3 regions of the Halomonas sp. M4R1S46 genome follow, and region 1 is predicted to be linked to each of the others. Evidence: riboswitches for the same ligand, from Rfam matches in the RefSeq annotation. Region 1 holds a riboswitch; each other region holds the start of a gene.

Region 1 (5,640 bases):
TGGCGCATCCCTACTTCAACTACGAGTTCTGCAAGGGCTACTACCCGCGCATCGCCGACGGCCGGCTCAACGGCCGGGTGTCGCGGCTGATGGTCACCCCCCTGCTGCGGGCCCTCAAGCAGATCCACGGCCCGCTGCCCTACCTGGAGTACCTGGACAGCTACCGCTATCCGCTGTCCGGGGAGTTCGCCATGCGCAGCGAGGTGCTGGACGGCATCCGCATTCCCGCCGACTGGGGGCTGGAGATCGGGGTGCTCTCCGAGGTGCACCGCAACTATTCCACCAAGCGCCTCTGCCAGGTGGATCTCGCCGATGCCTACGACCACAAGCACCAGCCGGTCTCCGAGCAGGACGCCTCCGCCGGGCTCAACCGCATGAGCCTCGACATCGCCAAGGCGCTCTACCGCAAGCTGGCCACCCAGGGCGTGACCTTCAGCGCCGAGGGCTTCCGCACCCTCAAGGCCACCTACTACCGGCTGGCGCTGGACCTGATCGAGGCCTACGACCACGATGCGGTGATGAACGGCCTGAGCCTGGATCGCCACGGCGAGGAGCAGGCGGTGGAGCTGTTCGCCACCAACCTGCTGGAGGCCGGCAGCGTCTTCCTCGACAACCCCGGCGAGCGGCCCTTCATCCCCAGCTGGAACCGTGTCCGCGCCGCCATTCCCGACCTGCCGGCGCGCATGGCCGACGTCGTCGAGCAAGACAATACCGGCCGCTAGTCGAGCGGCCGGTTGACCAGCCACAAGGCGCCGTAGGGCGGCAGGCTGTCCACCGGCACCCAGGGCGCCTCCTCCAGCAGATCGTGCCAGGCCTCGCCGGCCAGGGCGTCCAGGGGCAATGGCTGGGGCGTGTCGGTGATGTTGTGCATCGCCAGCAGGCGCCGGCCGTCGTCCAGGGGCCCCCGCTCGAAGACCAGCAGCGACGGCGGCGTCTCCCACACGCGCTGGGGGGCGTCGGGATGGAAACAGGGTTCGCGGCGGCGGGCCTGCAGCAGGCGCGTCAGGGCCGCGAAGACATCGCGAGTCGGGGTGCTGGGGCTGTCGAGCAGCAGGGCGAGCTCCTCGCGCTGCCAGCGGCGGCGATTGATGGAGCGCAGCCGCCCGCTGCGCTCCACGCCCTCCAGGTCGTTCAGGGTCCCGGTCAGCACGTGCAGGTAGAGCGCGGGGATGCCCCGCAGGCCCAGCATCAGCTGCTGGCTGCACAGGAAGCGCGGCACCTGCCAGGGATCCGGGCCGCGGCGCGTGCCCTTCATGGCATCGAACCAGGTGATGTTGATCTCGTAGGGACTGTCCTGGCCGTCGTCCCGGGTGCGCATGCTGACGAAGCCCCCGAAGCGGTGCATCAGCTCGAGCAGCGCCTCGATCTCGTGGGGCGGCAGCCAGCCCTCCAGGGGGCGCACGCCGATGCCGTCGTGGCTGGCGGTGAAGTTGAGGAAGCCGCAGCCCGGCGGCAGCGCCGGCAGGCCCTTCAGCCAGGCGGCCAGGGTGCCCGCCTCGCCGCTGGTCAGGGTGTGCAGCAGCAGCGGCGGCAGGGGGAACTGGTAGACCAGATGCGCCTCGTCGGGCGTCGCCGGCTCTGGGCTGGCCTCGTCGAGCCACTCGAGCCCCCCGCCCGAAAGACGTTCCAGACCGAAGTAGTCGAGGTTCTCCGGGTGGGGGACGTTGGTCTCGGTGAGGATCAGCGTCCCCGGGGCCACATGGTCGACGATGGCCCGCAGCAGACGCACCACCTCGTGGGTCTGGGGGAGATGGATGCAGGAGGTGCCGACCTCCTTCCACAGGTAGGCGATGGCGTCCAGGCGGATCACCCGGGCCCCCTGGGACAGGTAGAAGAGCAGGATGCCCACGAACTCCAGCAACACGTCCGGGTTGGCGAAGTTCAGGTCGATCTGGTCCTCGGAGAAGGTCGCCCACAGGTGTCGGGGGCCGCGCCGGGTAGGCACCTTGACCAGCAGCGGCGAGTTGCGCGGGCGCACCACCGCGGAGAGGTCGGTGTCCGGCGCCATCTCGATGAAGTAGTCGCGGCCCGGCTGGCTGCCGGCGAGGTAGTCGACGAACCACAGCGATTCCCGCGAGACATGGTTGAGCACCAGGTCGACCATCAGGTCGAAGCGCTCGGCCAGGCGGCGTACCTGGTGCCAGTCGCCGAGGGCCGGGTCGACCTCCCGGTAGTGGATGACCGAGAAGCCGTCGTCGCTGCTCCAGGGAAAGAACGGCAGCAGGTGGACCCCGCTGAAGGTATCGGCGAGGCGGCTCGCGAGGAAGTCGTCGAGCACGTCGAGGGGCGCGCCCTCGCCGTCGACCAGGCTGTCGCCGTAGGTGATCAGCCACTGGTCGCGCTCGCTCCACAGCGGGCGGGCCTCGGGCGTCTTGGCTTCGGCGGATTCCCCCACGGGGTGCAGCGATGGGGCCTGGTGCGCCAGGAGGGTGAGCAGGCGGCGCAGCACCTCATCGGCGCGTGGGCCGTAGAGATGGCTCAGGTGACGGTGGGCCCGCTCGCGGAAGCGGGCGGGGTCGAGCGGGGTCGAGCGCGAGGAGGCATGGGGCATGGGGGCTACCGCCGTGTGATCCACTTTCCCTGACCATGCAGGGGACGTGCCAGTGGCCGCACGGCGGTACCGGCGGCGGGAGGGCCCCGCCGCCGCGCCTCACACCTCCTTGTACAGCTCGGCGCCGGTCTGGCGGAACTTCTCGGCCTGCTCCTCCATTCCCTGCATCACGGCCGCCTGGTCACCCTCGAGGCCCCTGTCCCGAGCATAGTCGCGGACCTCCTGGCTGATCTTCATCGAGCAGAACTTCGGCCCGCACATGGAGCAGAAGTGCGCCACCTTGGCGGAGTCCTTGGGCAGGGTCTCGTCGTGGTACTCCCGGGCGGTGTCCGGGTCGAGGCCCAGGTTGAACTGGTCCTCCCAGCGGAACTCGAAGCGCGCCTTGGACAGCGCGTTGTCACGCCTTTGCGCTGCAGGATGCCCCTTGGCCAGGTCGGCGGCGTGGGCGGCGATCTTGTAGGTGATGATGCCGGTCTTGACGTCGTCCTTGTTGGGCAGGCCCAGGTGCTCCTTGGGCGTCACGTAGCAGAGCATGGCGCAGCCGTACCAGCCGATCATCGCCGCGCCGATGCCGGAGGTGATGTGGTCATAGCCGGGCGCGATGTCGGTGGTCAGCGGCCCGAGGGTGTAGAAGGGCGCCTCGTCGCACTCGGCGAGCTGCTTGTCCATGTTCTCCTTGATCAGGTGCATGGGCACGTGACCGGGCCCCTCGATCATCACCTGGACGTCGTGCTGCCAGGCGATACGGGTCAGCTCGCCCAGGGTTTCCAGCTCGGCGAACTGGGCCTCGTCGTTGGCGTCCGCCACCGAGCCCGGGCGCAGGCCGTCGCCCAGCGAGAAGGCGACATCATAGCGCTTGCAGATCTCGCAGATTTCCTCGAAGTGGGTGTAGAGGAAGCTCTCCTGGTGGTGGTAGAGGCACCACTTGGCCATGATCGAGCCGCCCCGGGAGACGATGCCGGTGACCCGCTTGGCGGTCAGCGGCACATAGCGCAGCAGCACGCCGGCATGGATGGTGAAGTAGTCCACGCCCTGCTCGGCCTGCTCGATCAGGGTGTCGCGGAACACCTCCCAGGTCAGGTCCTCGGCCACGCCGCCCACCTTCTCCAGCGCCTGGTAGATGGGCACAGTGCCGATCGGCACCGGGGCGTTGCGGATGATCCATTCCCGGGTCTCGTGGATGTTGGCCCCGGTGGAGAGGTCCATGATGGTGTCCGAGCCCCAGCGGATGCCCCAGGTCATCTTGTCGACCTCGTCCTCGATGGAGGAGGTCACCGCCGAGTTGCCGAGGTTGCCGTTGATCTTCACCAGGAAGTTGCGGCCGATGATCATCGGCTCGGATTCCGGGTGGTTGATGTTGCTGGGGATGATGGCGCGGCCGGCGGCCACCTCGTCGCGCACGAACTCCGGGGTGATCTCCTCGGGGAGTCGGGCGCCGAAGCCCTGGCCCGCATGCTGGTGGCCGAGGATGCGCTCGACCTCCTCGGTGCCGAGCGCCTGGCGGCGCTGGTTTTCCCGAATGGCGATGAATTCCATCTCCGGGGTGACGATGCCCTGGCGGGCATAGTGCAGCTGGGTGACGTTGTGCCCTTCCCTGGCGCGGCGCGGGGTGCGGGTCAGGTCGAAGCGCAGCGGGGCGAGCATGGGGTCGTTGGCGCGGCGGCGGCCGTACTCGGAGGTGGGGCCGTCGAGCAGCTCGGTGTCGCCGCGCTCCTCGATCCAGCCGCGGCGCAGCTCGGGCAGGCCGCGGCGCAGGTCGATCTCGGCCTCGGGGTCCGTGTAGGGGCCGGAGGTGTCATAGACCAGCAGCGGCGGGTTGGCCTCGTCGGCGCCGGAGGTGCGGGTCGGCGACAGGGCGATCTCGCGGAAAGGCACGCGGATGTCGGGGCGCGAGCCCTCGACGTAGCGCTTGCGCGAGCCGGGCAGGGCCTGGATGGCGGCCTCGTCGACGCGGGCGCTCTCGGCGAGGAAGTGATCGGTCTTGGCCATGGGAGTCTCCTTGGGGTCCATCACGGTTGTGGTTGTATCGGGAGGAGACGTAGGCGGGGCGTCGTCCGGCGGGGCCGGGGCGTCGCTTGATCCCTACGCTGGTACCCTCCCCGTGGTCAGGGAATTAGCCAGTTCAGGTTCAACGGGATCCATGCTCGGGCGCCTCGCGCCGCATGATCTCAGCCGTCATCAACGGCACCCCGTCAAGCGTTGTGGTGCCCGCCATCGCCGGCGGGCGGAGTCATCGTGGCTACATGCTTGCCTCGGTCTCGGGGCTGATCCGTCGACAGGTCTGCGAGGGGGCGCTGTGAACCCCTCCCTGGGCGCTACCGACGCCATCCATGGCGTAGGACCCCCTCTTAGACCTGTCGCCGGCGCCCCGTACGTCGTGGCAGCCGCGACGGTCTTGCTCGGCAGTGGTTAGTCCGCGCGATCCAGGCCCATCTGCCAGAAATCGATCTCGAGCCGCGTGGCATCGCGGAAGATGGTCGCCAGGCGCGCGAAGCGCTCCGGCGTGACCTCGGCCAGCCGGGCGTCGAGCCAGGCCCGCTCGTCGTGCATGGCGGCCTGGAAGGCGTCGCCCTCGTACATGGCGATCCAGGCATCATAGGGGTTGGCCGCACCGCGCATCGTGGAGGCCTGGGCGTTCAGCCAGTTCGCGATCTCGCCGTAGCCGATCAGGCAGGGGGCGAGCGCCACGTGCAGGTCGAGCAGGTCGCCGCGGCTGCCGGTGTCGAGCACGTAGCGGGTATAGGCGAGGGTGGCCCGGGCCTCGGGCAGCCGGGCCAGGTCGTCCTCGGTGATGCCCCACTCGCGGCAGTAGCCGACATGCAGGTCGAGCTCCACGTCGAGGATGGTCTTCAGGCCCTCGAAGGCGTGGCGCAGCTCGGCCAGGGTCTGGCTCTTGTAGGCGGCCAGGGCATAGGCCCGGGAGAAATGCACCAGGAACAGGTAGTCCTGTTCCAGGTAGTGGCGGAAGGCGTCCTCGTCGAGCCGGCCGGCGCCCAGCGCGCGGACGAAGTCGTGCTCGATATAGGCGCGCCAGTCCTGCTGGCAGGCATCGGTCAGGTCGCTGAAGCGGTAGCCCATCTTGCCTCCGG
Region 2 (5,640 bases), 1.3 Mb from region 1:
TGACCGCCTGCCCGTATCGGCGGCGGCGGCGGCCATGCCGGCCACCAAGCTGTACCTCAAGCCCGGCGAGCGGATCCCGGTGGAGACGGCCATCGAGTCGCTGGTCGTAAAGTCGGCCAACGACGTGGCCGTGGTGGTCGCCGAGGCGCTGGGCGGCAGCGAGGCGCACTTCGCCCGGATGATGACCGACCGGGCCCGGGAGCTGGGCATGCACGACACCACCTTCCGCAACGCCTCCGGGCTGCCGGATGACCGCCAGATCACCACCGCCCGGGACATGGCCGTGCTGTCGCGGCGGCTGATGCTCGACTTCCCCCAGTACTATCCCTACTTCTCGCTGCAGCGCTTCACCTGGCGGGGCAAGACCTATCGTGGCCACAATCGCCTGCTCGCCAACTACCCCGGCACCGACGGCCTCAAGACCGGCTTCATCCGGGCCTCGGGCTTCAACGTGGCGACCTCGGCGGTGCGTGACGGGCGGCGCATGCTGTCGGTGGTGATGGGCGGCTTCACCGCCGCCTCCCGGGACGAGCACATGGCCGAACTGCTGGATCGCGGCTTCGTGCGGGCCTCCCTGGCCGATGGCCGCGGCTGGCTGGCCCGCACCCAGATCGCCGGCGGGCGCCTGATGCCCGGCGCCGCGGCGCCGACGCGCCCCGCGGGGCAGATGCTGGCGAGCCTCGATACCACCACCACCCCCGCGAGCCCGGTCAGGGCCCGGCCGGCACCTGCCGAGCCGGCGGAGGCCGCTACGGCCGGCACCCCGACGGCCGTCGCCCCCTCCATCGACGAGACCCTGGTGCCGGCCCGGCCCGTCATGGCCGAGCCTGTCGAGACGCCGCCGACGACGGCGGTCGGCAGCGTGGACTCGGCCCCGGTGACGTCTCCCGACGATCCCATCCGCCAGGTGCTCGCCGAGGGCGATGCGGCCAATGGCGGCTGGGGCGTGCAGATCGGTGCCTTCAGCGATGCCGACCACGCCCGGCGCCTGGCCGCCCGGGCGGCCGATCGCCTGGCCACCGAGCTGGCAGATGCCCGGGTCTCGGTGCCCCGTGTCGACGGCGCGGGCGTCTATCGCGCGCGCCTGGTGGACATGCAGGAGGGGCAGGCCCGCAGTGCCTGCCGGCGCCTGCAGGCTCAGGGCATGGAGTGCATGGTGGTCCAGGCCAGCCTCTGATCTCTCGATGGCTTGTCCATCCGGAGCCTTCTTAGGATGATCGCAGTTAGCCGTGTCGCTCGGGGCTGATCCGGCGACAGGTCTTCGAGGAGGCGCTGTAAACCCATCCCTGGGCGCTACCGACGCCATCCATGGCGTAGGACCTCCTCTCCGACCTGTCCCCGGCGCCCCTCGTCATACCCAAATGCCATAGCCTTGTGAACCTGCCCGGAAGACTTGCCGCCGTCCACGGCTCCCCTTAGGTTGGTAGGGAATCCTCGCCCCGCCGGTTTCGCCGGCGGGGTGGTTTTTTCTCCCTCCCCGGGTCCCGGGGGAGCCGACGCAAGGAGGCGGTTCGCATGTCATCGTCGCTGAAGGGCATCCTGTACATGTGTGGTGGGGTGCTGTGCCTGGCGTTGGGCGACGCCATCACCAAGTGGCTGGGCGAGACCCATTCGCCGCTGCAGATCATCTTCTTCCGCACCCTGGTCTCGTTGCCGCTGATTCTGCTGATCGCCCGGTTCAACGGCGGGCTGCGGACCCTGCGCACCCGGCGGCCGGGGGTGCACCTGCTGCGTGGCCTGATCTTCACCGGCACCATGATCTGCTTCATGTGGGGGCTGACCCTGCTGCCGCTGGCCGAGACCACCGCCATCGCCTTCGCCGCGCCGCTGTTCGTGACCCTGCTGTCGGTGCCGCTGCTCGGCGAGCGGGTCGACCGCTTCACGGTCCTGGCCACCCTGCTGGGCTTCGTCGGGGTGCTGGTGGTGGTCCGGCCGGGCGGCGACAGCTTCCAGCCCGGGGCCCTGGTGGTGGTGGCGGCGGCGGTGTTCTACGCCCTGACCATGATCACCGCGCGTCGCTACGGCGAGCGCGAGCACCTCTGGGCGATGGTCTTCTACACTACCCTGGTGCCGTTGCTGGTCTCGGCCACGACCCTGCCCTGGGTCTGGCAGACGCCTGCCGCCCTGCACTGGCCGGCCTTCCTCACGGCCGGTTGCCTCGGGGTGGGGGCCATGGCCGGACTGACCCTCGCCTTCCGCCATGCCCCGGCAGCGCTGGCCGCGCCCTTCGACTACACGGCCCTGCTGTGGGCGGTGCTGCTGGGCTGGGGAATCTGGGACGAGGTGCCGGACCTGTGGGTGTTACTGGGCGGCTCGCTGATCATCGTCAGCGGCCTGGCCATCGCCTATCACGAGCGACGCACCGCCCTGAACCGCCGCCCCAGCGCCTAGGCGCGCGGGCAGCCGGGCTCAGCGTCTCGGGAAGGCGCGGGCGGCGGCCTCGGGATCCGGGGTGCCGCAGATGGCGGAGATCACCGCCAGGCCGTCGGCCCCTGCCCGGTACACGTCCCGGGCGTGCTCGGCCTTGAGCCCGCCGATGGCCACCGTCGGCAGGGGGCTCGCCGCCACCAGCTCGGCCAGGCCCGCGAAGCCCAAGGGCTGGGCGTGGTCGTGCTTTGACGGGGTGGCGAAGACCGGCCCCAGGCCCAGGTAGTCGAGCCGCCCCGCGTCGATCCGGGCCAACTGCCCATGGGTCTGCACCGAGAGGCCGAGGATGGCCTCGGGGCCCAGGGCCGCGCGGGCATCGGCCACCTCGCCGTCGTCCTGGCCGATATGCAGGCCATCGGCACCGCTGGCCAGCGCCACCTCCAGGCGATCGTTGATGATCAAGGGCACGCCGCTGCCGGCCAGTGCCGTCTTGAGCCGGCGCGCCAGGGGCACGAACTCGGCGTCGCTGGCATGCTTGTCGCGCAGCTGCACGAGGGTCACCCCCCCGCGCACCGCGGCCATGACGGTCTCGACCAGCCCGCGGGCCTCGCACAGGCCCGGGTCGGTGACCAGGTAGAGGGACAGGTCAACTCGCATCGGTGATCTCCAGGCGCGTGCGCGCGGTGAGAGTGGGGCCGTCCAGGGCATGGAGGGCATCGAGGAAGGCCACGGCGAAGCTGCCCGGGCCGGCGGCGGACTCGCCGGCGGCGGCATAGCCGGCCAGGGCACTCGCCAGGGCGGCGAACTCGGTCACCTCCTCGCGGGCATGCGCCATGGCGGGCGAGGCCCCCAGGGCCAGCAGCACATTGGCCATGGTGTTCATCGCCACATGGTTGGTGATGTTGTGGACCAGCGGCGTGGACGCGCGCACCCGAGCCAGGTGCTCGGCGGGATCGATGGAATGCATAGGGCCTCCCGGGGGAGGGGAGGCGCGGGCCCGGAGGTGAGCCGGCACGACTCCCTCCGCCGGCATTATCCGGGTCAGGTGATGAGGGTGCCTCTCAGCCGGTGCGGCTTGCCGCGCCGGCGCCCCTGTCGTCAGTCGTCACTATCCCCGTTCGGCCGCAGGCTGTAAAGGCGCGGCGGTTCAGGCCGCCAGCTGCAGGGCCACCAGGGTCAGCAGGCTGGCCTGGCTGAGGTGCTGGAGACTCCGCGTGCGGCTGGCGGTCTCGGGCTCGCCGGGATCATCGCGCTCCGGGCGCAGCAGCGCGGTCGCCGCGGCGGCCAGGCCGATCAGGCCCAGCGGCAGGCCGACCTTGCCCCAGCAGGCGATCAGGCCGCCCGCGGCGAGCACCAGCACCCCGCCCATCACCAGCCAGCCGGCTCGCTGCCGGGCGGCGGTCGACGCCATCGGCATCGCCTGTGTCATCGGCATGCTCCTCCCGTGTCGTTGTTGTCGTCATCAAGGCTCACGATGTAACCACGTTAGGGGCGTCAGCTTAAGGGGCGCTTAAACAACGATGACATTTCGATAACAACGGTGACGCGAGGCGGTCAGCGCCGGGGCAGTCGGGCGACGACGCGCAGCCCGCCGCCGGGCGCCGCGTCCAGCTCCAGGTGGCCGCCATGGCGCTGCACGAGGCGGTCGACGATGGACAGGCCGAGGCCGGCCCCGGCTCCGGGCCCGGCGCGGTGGAAGCGCTCGAGGGCCTGGGCACGCCGGGCCGGGGGAATGCCGCTGCCCTGGTCATCGACGCTCAGGCCGAGATGGTGCGCCCTGGCCGTCAGCGAGACTCGCACTCGGGCGCCCTGCGGCGAGTGCTGCAGGGCGTTGCCGACCAGGTTCTGTACCAGGGTGCCGATGGCGCCGGGCTCGGCGATCAGCCCCCAGTCGGCGCCCTCGTCGGCGTCGAGCCGGATGTCCTGGCCGCGATCGGCGGCCAGGGGCATCAGTTCGGCCAGGGCCTCGCGGGTCTCGTGGAGCAGGTCGACCGGCTGGCCCGTGGCATCGGCCTCCTGTTCGGGGTCCAGGCGGGCCAGGGTCAGCAGCTGGGTGACCAGGCGGGTGGCCCGGGCGACCCCGTCGCGCAACTGGGTGAGCGCCTCGCGGCGGTCGTCCGGGTCCTGGGTGGCCAGGGCGTTCTGGGCGTGCAGGTCCAGCACCGCCAGCGGGGTGCGCAGCTCGTGGGCGGCATCGGCGATGAAGCGCTTCTCCCGGGTGCGCATGTCACGGATCCGCTCGAGCAGCCGATTCAGGGCGCCGGCGATGGTGGCGAGCTCCCGGGGCAGCGGCGAGGTGGGCAGGGGGGGCAGGTGCTGGGGATCGCGGCTCCGGATCTGGTCGGCCATGCGGGACAGCGGGCGGAGCCCCCAGCCGATGGCCCACCACAGCAGCAGCGCCAGCACCGGGAGCCCGACGAGGTCCGACATCAGGGTGCGCAGCGCGATGAGCCGCACCAGCTCGCCCCGCACGTCCTCCCGCTCGCCGACCAGCACCCGCAGGCCGTCATCGGGCCCGCTCAGGGCGTAGACCCGCCAGTCATTGTCGTCCAGCTGCACGTCCTCGTAGCCGTCACGCAGCGGGGTGAAGGGCCTCGGCGGCGCGCTGGCCGAGCGCAGCAGCAGGGTGTCCCCTCGCCAGACCTGGAAGGTCAGCTTGCTCTCGTAGCGATGGCCGGCGATGCGCTGGTCGGCCTGGTCGGCCCGTTGCAGGGCGCTCTCGAGGCTGGCCAGCAGGGCGTCGCGGCGCTCCTCGGGCAGCGGGGCGCGCATCAGGCCCTCGAGGAGTCGGGCGTTCTGGGTCAGGCGGGCGTCGAACAGCTCCTCGACCTCGTGGGCGGCATCCCGGTAGCTGGTGACGCCGATCACCAGCATGCTGAGCCCGAACACCAGCAGCACGATCCCCAGGGTACGGCGGCGGATCGAGCTCATTCGCCGCCGTCCCGGGGCGGCTTGTCCATCACGTAGCCGATGCCGCGCAGGGTGCGGATCAGCTCGGGGGCGAGCTTGCGGCGCAGGTGGTGCACGTGGACCTCGATGGCGTTGCTCTCGACGTCCTCGTCCCAGCCATAGACCAGCCGGGTCAGAGTATCCCGCGTGAAGACCCGTCCCGGGTGGCTGAGGAACTCCTGCAGCAGGGTGAACTCGCGTCGCGAGAGCTGCACCGGCTCGCCCCGGAAGCTGACCCGGCGGGTCCCGGGGTCGAGCTCGATGCCCCGGAAGTGGATCACGCTGCTGGCGTGCCCCTGGCTGCGGCGGAGCAGGGCACGCAGC
Region 3 (5,640 bases), 670 kb from region 1:
CGATAGTGGCCGACCCGGCCTCGTGGGGCAATCCCCTGCGGATGCTCGGGAAAGGAATCGCTCCATTGTGATGAGCGGCTGGACAAGGTGGCTGACGTTGACGTTAGCTGTCGATGATCGCTCGTCACAAGACCCACAATGCCAGGAGCCGCCATGACCGCCGCCATCAGCCGCTTTCCCGTCCCCGAACGCCTCGAGGACCTGCCCGCCGACATCCGCGACGCCATCCTGGCGGTGCAGGAGAAGGCCGGCTTCGTGCCCAATGTCTTCCTGATGCTGGCCCACCGGCCCGACGAGTTCCGGGCCTTCTTCGCCTACCACGATGCCTTGATGGAGCGGGAGTCCGACACCCTCACCAAGGCCGAGAAGGAGATGATCGTGGTTGCCACCAGCGCCCGCAATCGTTGCCTGTACTGCGTGGTGGCCCATGGCGCCCTGGTGCGCATCTACAGCAAGGACCCCCTGCTGGCCGACCAGGTGGCGGTCAACCATCGCACCGCGCCGATAAGCGAGCGTCACCGGGTGATGCTCGACTTCGCGCTGTACTGCGGCCTGGAGGTGGGCGAGCTCACCGACGACTGGGAGACGCGCCTCACCGAAGCCGGCTTTACCCGGGAGGATATCTGGGACATCGGCGCCATCGCCGCCTTCTTCGCCCTCTCCAATCGCCTGGTGACGCTTACCGCGACCCCGCCCAACGAGGCGTTCTACCTGATGGGCCGGGTGCCGAGGGAACAGTAAGGGCGCTGGCGTGTGCCGCCCCGCCAAGGTAGCGTGGTGCGGGGAAAACCGGAGAGAGGAAACCATGGTGGCAGAGCGACAGGCCTGGACGGACCAGGATCGGCTGCAGGTGCTGTCCCTCTATTGTCGGCTGACGTTTGGACAATTGCACAAGCGTCGGCCGGAGGTCATCGAGCTGGCCGAGCGTATGGGACGTTCGGCCAACTCCGTGGCGATGAAACTCACCAACTACGCGAGTCTCGATCCGGAGGTCCAGGCCTTGGGGAAGAAAGGCCTTACTGGTGCCTCTCGACAGGACCGCTTGCTCTGGCAGCGATTTATCGCCGACCCAGAGCCAGTGGCGAAGGAGTGCGAGGCAGCCTGGGCGGCACTTGAGGTCAACGAGCCGGCAGAGGGCGCAAGGGTCGAGAACGACGCCGACTTCACTGGCCAAGAGACGACTGGCCTGCAGAAGCGACGCATCGGCCAGCCTCTCTTCCGCAAGGCGGTGATGATCCGCTATGACACGCGCTGCGTGATCACGGGCCTGCGCCACGAAGACCTGCTGATCGCCAGCCATATCGTGCCCTGGCAGTCGCAGCCCGAGTCGCGACTCGACCCGGCCAACGGGCTCTGTCTCAATGCCCTGCACGATCGTGCCTTCGACAAGGGGCTGCTGGCTATCGATGAGCGGGATCGCATCCGCATCTCGTCGGAGCTGAGCGCAGAGGGTGTCGTGGGCCACCTGAAACACCAGCTACAGGACCTCGATGGCCGGCCATTGCGTCTGAAGGCCGAGGCCTTTCCCGATCGCGGCTATCTGGCCTGGCACTACCGGGAATGTTTTCGCCGGTAATGTCTTAGGCAATGTCCGAAAAGTGCCTGTGCTCGGCTATACGGCGTTAAAAATCGGCTCGTGCGCGAGCCGTTGCTCCTGCAGCAGCAATCGCCCCTCCCGCATCGGGCCCTCGAACAGGGCTACCCGCAGGCGCAGCAGGCGTTCGCTGACCCGGTTGTCGAAGGCGGCGTGGGGCTCGGCGAATCTCCGGTGCGGGTGCCCGGGGCGTGTTCCCTGGCTTCGGAGAAGGGCACGGCGGCTTTCCGGCGGCTGGTCGTTCGACATCGGACACTGTTATGTCATGCTGGCGTGTGAACGCGATATCGGCGAGTCGGCCGTCACTTGAGGTTCATCCAACACGATTCATTCACTGTCGCCAGGGGAGTCCCGCTCGACCGGATATTGCATCCGGCGGGGGCTGAGAGAGCGCTCGGCGCTGACCCTGGACCTGATCCGGTTCATGCCGGCGGAGGAAGCGCGACATGCCTTACCTGACGTCAGCCGTGCTTGGCGCGGCGCTGCTGTGTTTCACCGTGCTGGGCCTGCGGGCGCGGCGCGCCGACGGGCCCCTCGACGATTACGTCACCGCCCGCAACTCCCAGACGGCCTCCAGCCTTGGGCTCTCCTTCCTGGCCTCCGGCATGGGGGCCTGGATCCTCTTCGCCCCGCCGGAGATCGGCGCCTTCGTGGGTCCCGTGGCCCTGGCCGGCTACGCCATCGGCTCGGCATTGCCGTTCATCGTGCTGGGCCTGTTCGGGCCGGCCATCCGCCGGCGCCTGCCGGAGGGCCGCAGCATCGGCGAATACGCCGAGGCCTGCTTCGGGGCCGGGGTGCGGCGCTGGGTGTCGCTGGTATCCATCCTCTACATGGCCTGCTTCCTGGCCGCCGAGCTCACCGCCATCGGCGCCATCACCGGGCTGTTGTCCACGGTGCCGCCCGCGCTGGTGGTGATCGGGGTGGCCCTGGCCACGCTGCTCTACACGGCGCTGGGCGGCCTGCGCGCGAGCCTCGCCACCGATCGCTGGCAGGCCTGGCTGCTGCTGGCGCTGCTGGCCGTGGTCGGCGGGGTGGCCCTGGTCCGCCTGCCGGCGCTGCCGGCGGAGGCCGCGATGCCGTCGATCCCCACCGTCGACGCCCTGTCCGTGGCCCTGACCCTGGTGATCGCCGTCACCGCGGCGAACCTCTTCCACCAGGGCTACTGGCAGCGGGTCTGGGCGGCCCGGGACGCCCGGGCGCTGGGTCGTGGCGCCTGGCTGGGCGGCGCCGTCACCGTGCTGGTGGTGGCGGTGGTCGGCGGCCTCGGCATCCTCGCCGCCATGAGCGGGCTCGCCCTGGGCGAGCCGCCGATCCCCTTCTTCGCGCTGCTGGCCGGGGCGCCGGACTGGCTGGCGCTGCCGGCGCTGGTGCTGGCGGTGACCCTGGTCGCCTCCAGCGTGGATACCCTGCAGAACGGCATCGCCTCCCTGGTGGTGGCCGGGGCCGGGCGGCGGGGCCTGTCCCTGCCGGTGGCGCGCTGGGTCACGGTGGCGCTGATGGTGCCGGTGGTGGCCATCGCCCTGCAGGGGCTCTCGGTGTTGCGGCTGTTCCTGATCGCCGACCTGCTGTGCGCCGCCATCGTGGTGCCGGTGCTGCTGGGCCTGTGGTCACGGATGAGCGCCGCCGCGGCCCTGGCCGGCGGCGTGGCCGGCCTCGCCGGGGCCGTGCTGCCGGGCTGGCTGGCCAGCGGCAGCCTCGTGGCGGGCCTGCTGGCGGCGAGCTTCCCGGCCGGCGTGCCGACGCTGCCGCCCTTCCTCGGGGCGCTGCTCGCCTCCACCCTGGTCGGCCTGCTGGTGGCCTGGTGGCGACCGGCCCGGGCGTCGCATGCCACCTGAGCATTTGCCAGGCGGGGGGATGACGGCCACCCTCTGAAGGTCACCCGACCGAACAGAGGACGTCGCGTCATGAGCGATACGCCACAGGATCCGCGCCGCCGCCATTCCGCCCCGGTGGTGGATGGCGTCGGCAAGTCGGCCAGCCGCGCCATGCTGCGTGCGGTGGGCTTCACCGATGCCGACTTCGCCAAGCCCCAGGTGGGCATCGCCTCCACCTGGAGCCGCGTCACCCCCTGCAACAGCCATATCCATGAGCTGGCCGAGCAGGCCAGCGCCGGCGCCGATGCGGCCGGCGGCAAGGGCGTGATCTTCAATACCATCACCATCTCCGACGGCATCGCCAACGGCACCGAGGGCATGAAGTACTCGCTGGTGTCCCGGGAGGTGATCGCCGATTCCATCGAGACGGTGGCCGGCTGCGAGGGCTTCGATGGCCTGGTGGCCATCGGCGGCTGCGACAAGAACATGCCCGGCTGCCTGATCGGCCTGGCGCGGCTCGACCGGCCCAGCGTCTTCGTCTACGGCGGCACCATCCTGCCCGGCGAGGGACACACCGACATCGTTTCGGTGTTCGAGGCCATGGGCGCCCACAGTCGCGGCGATCTCGACCTCATCGAGGTCAAGCAGATCGAGGAGACGGCGATCCCCGGCCCCGGCGCCTGCGGCGGCATGTACACCGCCAACACCATGGCCTCGGCCATCGAGGCCCTGGGCATGAGCCTGCCCGGCAGCTCGGCGCAGAATGCCGTGTCCCGGGCCAAGCACGGAGACAGCCGGGCGGCGGGGGAGGCGGTGCTGACGCTGCTCGAGCACGACATCAAGCCCTCGGACATCATGACCCGCGAGGCCTTCGAGAACGCCATCACCATGGTCATCGCGCTCGGCGGCTCCACCAACGCGGTGCTGCACCTGATCGCCATGGCCGATGCGGTGGGCGTGCCGCTCACCCTCGGCGACTTCACCGAGATCGGGCGGCGGGTGCCGGTGCTCGCCGACCTGCGGCCCAGCGGCCAGTACATGATGAGCGAGCTGGTCGAGATCGGCGGCATCCAGCCGCTGATGAAGACCCTGCTCGAGGCGGGGCTGCTGCATGGCGACTGCCTGACCGTGACCGGGCGGACCCTGGCGGAGAACCTGGCGGACGTCGCGCCCTACCCCGAGGGCCAGACGATCATCGCCCCCCTCGAGGCGCCGCTGAAGGCCGAGAGCCACCTGCGCATCCTGCACGGCAACCTGGCCCCGCAGGGCGCGGTGGCCAAGATCACCGGCAAGGAGGGCATCCGCTTCTCCGGCACGGCCCGGGTGTTCGGCTCCGAGGAGGAGGCCCAGGCGCGCATCAACGACGGCAGCGTGGTGGCCGGCGAGGTGGTGGTGATCCGCTACGAGGGTCCCCGCGGCGGGCCCGGCATGCGCGAGATGCTCACTCCCACCTCGGCGATCATGGGACGCGGGCTCGGCAGCGAGGTGGCCCTGATCACCGACGGCCGCTTCTCCGGCGGCAGCCATGGCTTCGTGGTCGGCCATGTCACCCCCGAGGCCTTCGACGGCGGGCCCCTGGCGCTGGTCGAGGACGGCGACACCATCACCATCGATGCCGAGGCCGACACCCTCGAGGTGGCCCTCGACGATGCCGAGCTCGCGCGTCGCCGGGCCGCCTGGCAGCCGCCGGCACCGCGCTATACCCGCGGGGTGCTGGCCAAGTATGCCCGCACGGTCAGTTCCGCCTCGACGGGGGCGGTGACCGACCGGCCGGTATAGCGCCATGCACCGGGTCCGTGCCGCCGGGCGCGCGACCCGGCCGGCGCTGCTGCTGGCGCTGGTGCTGCTGGCAGGCTGCGCCAGCGCACCGGCCTGGCGGGCGGCAGCCCCGCCCGACCGGGGGCACTGCCTGGCCCTGCTCACCGCCTTCGATGCCGCGGTGGGCGGGGCGGGCGTCGGTGATGCCGGCCGGGCCCGGGTCGCCGGCTTCCCCTACCTGCGCACCGATCGCCTGCTGGCGAGCTTCGCCCCGGAGCTGCGCCATCAGCCCGACGCCCCGCGCTATATCGACTGGCTCGGGCGGATGCGGCGGGGCGATGCCGAGGCGCGGCGGATCGAGGCCGCCAACCTGCCGGCCCCGGCACGCCAGCGCCTGACCCGGCGCACCGGTGGCGAGGCGCCGGCCGCGGCGGCCAACGCCTGCGCCGACCGGCTGCTGGCCGAGGAGCTGCT

What was found. A riboswitch is a leader RNA that binds a small molecule or an ion and turns the genes downstream of it on or off. The one in region 1 is predicted to bind thiamine pyrophosphate.
Region 2: it holds a riboswitch for thiamine pyrophosphate, as region 1 does, so the genes downstream of both, OCT48_RS18660 (hydroxyethylthiazole kinase) here and thiC (phosphomethylpyrimidine synthase ThiC) in region 1, are expected to answer to the same signal.
Region 3: it holds a riboswitch for thiamine pyrophosphate, as region 1 does, so the genes downstream of both, OCT48_RS15945 (sodium:solute symporter family transporter) here and thiC (phosphomethylpyrimidine synthase ThiC) in region 1, are expected to answer to the same signal.

Annotation. Positions count from the first base shown of each region.
Region 1 covers NZ_CP107008.1:2,775,040-2,780,679, reverse strand. The annotation lists gene OCT48_RS13035 (glycosyl transferase) at 1-722, shown strand, start outside; gene OCT48_RS13030 (alpha-amylase family glycosyl hydrolase) at 719-2,551, opposite strand; gene thiC (phosphomethylpyrimidine synthase ThiC) at 2,651-4,540, opposite strand; TPP riboswitch at 4,614-4,753, opposite strand; gene tenA (thiaminase II) at 4,961-5,629, opposite strand.
Region 2 covers NZ_CP107008.1:4,036,843-4,042,482, reverse strand. The annotation lists gene OCT48_RS18675 (serine hydrolase) at 1-1,177, shown strand, start outside; gene OCT48_RS18670 (DMT family transporter) at 1,516-2,391, shown strand; gene thiE (thiamine phosphate synthase) at 2,410-3,024, opposite strand; gene OCT48_RS18660 (hydroxyethylthiazole kinase) at 3,014-3,334, opposite strand; TPP riboswitch at 3,369-3,471, opposite strand; gene OCT48_RS18655 (hypothetical protein) at 3,515-3,796, opposite strand; gene OCT48_RS18650 (ATP-binding protein) at 3,922-5,298, opposite strand; gene OCT48_RS18645 (response regulator transcription factor) at 5,295-5,640, opposite strand, start outside.
Region 3 covers NZ_CP107008.1:3,441,475-3,447,114, reverse strand. The annotation lists gene OCT48_RS15955 (peroxidase-related enzyme) at 154-741, shown strand; gene OCT48_RS15950 (HNH endonuclease) at 806-1,576, shown strand; TPP riboswitch at 1,927-2,051, shown strand; gene OCT48_RS15945 (sodium:solute symporter family transporter) at 2,041-3,429, shown strand; gene ilvD (dihydroxy-acid dehydratase) at 3,499-5,187, shown strand; gene OCT48_RS15935 (hypothetical protein) at 5,192-5,640, shown strand, end outside.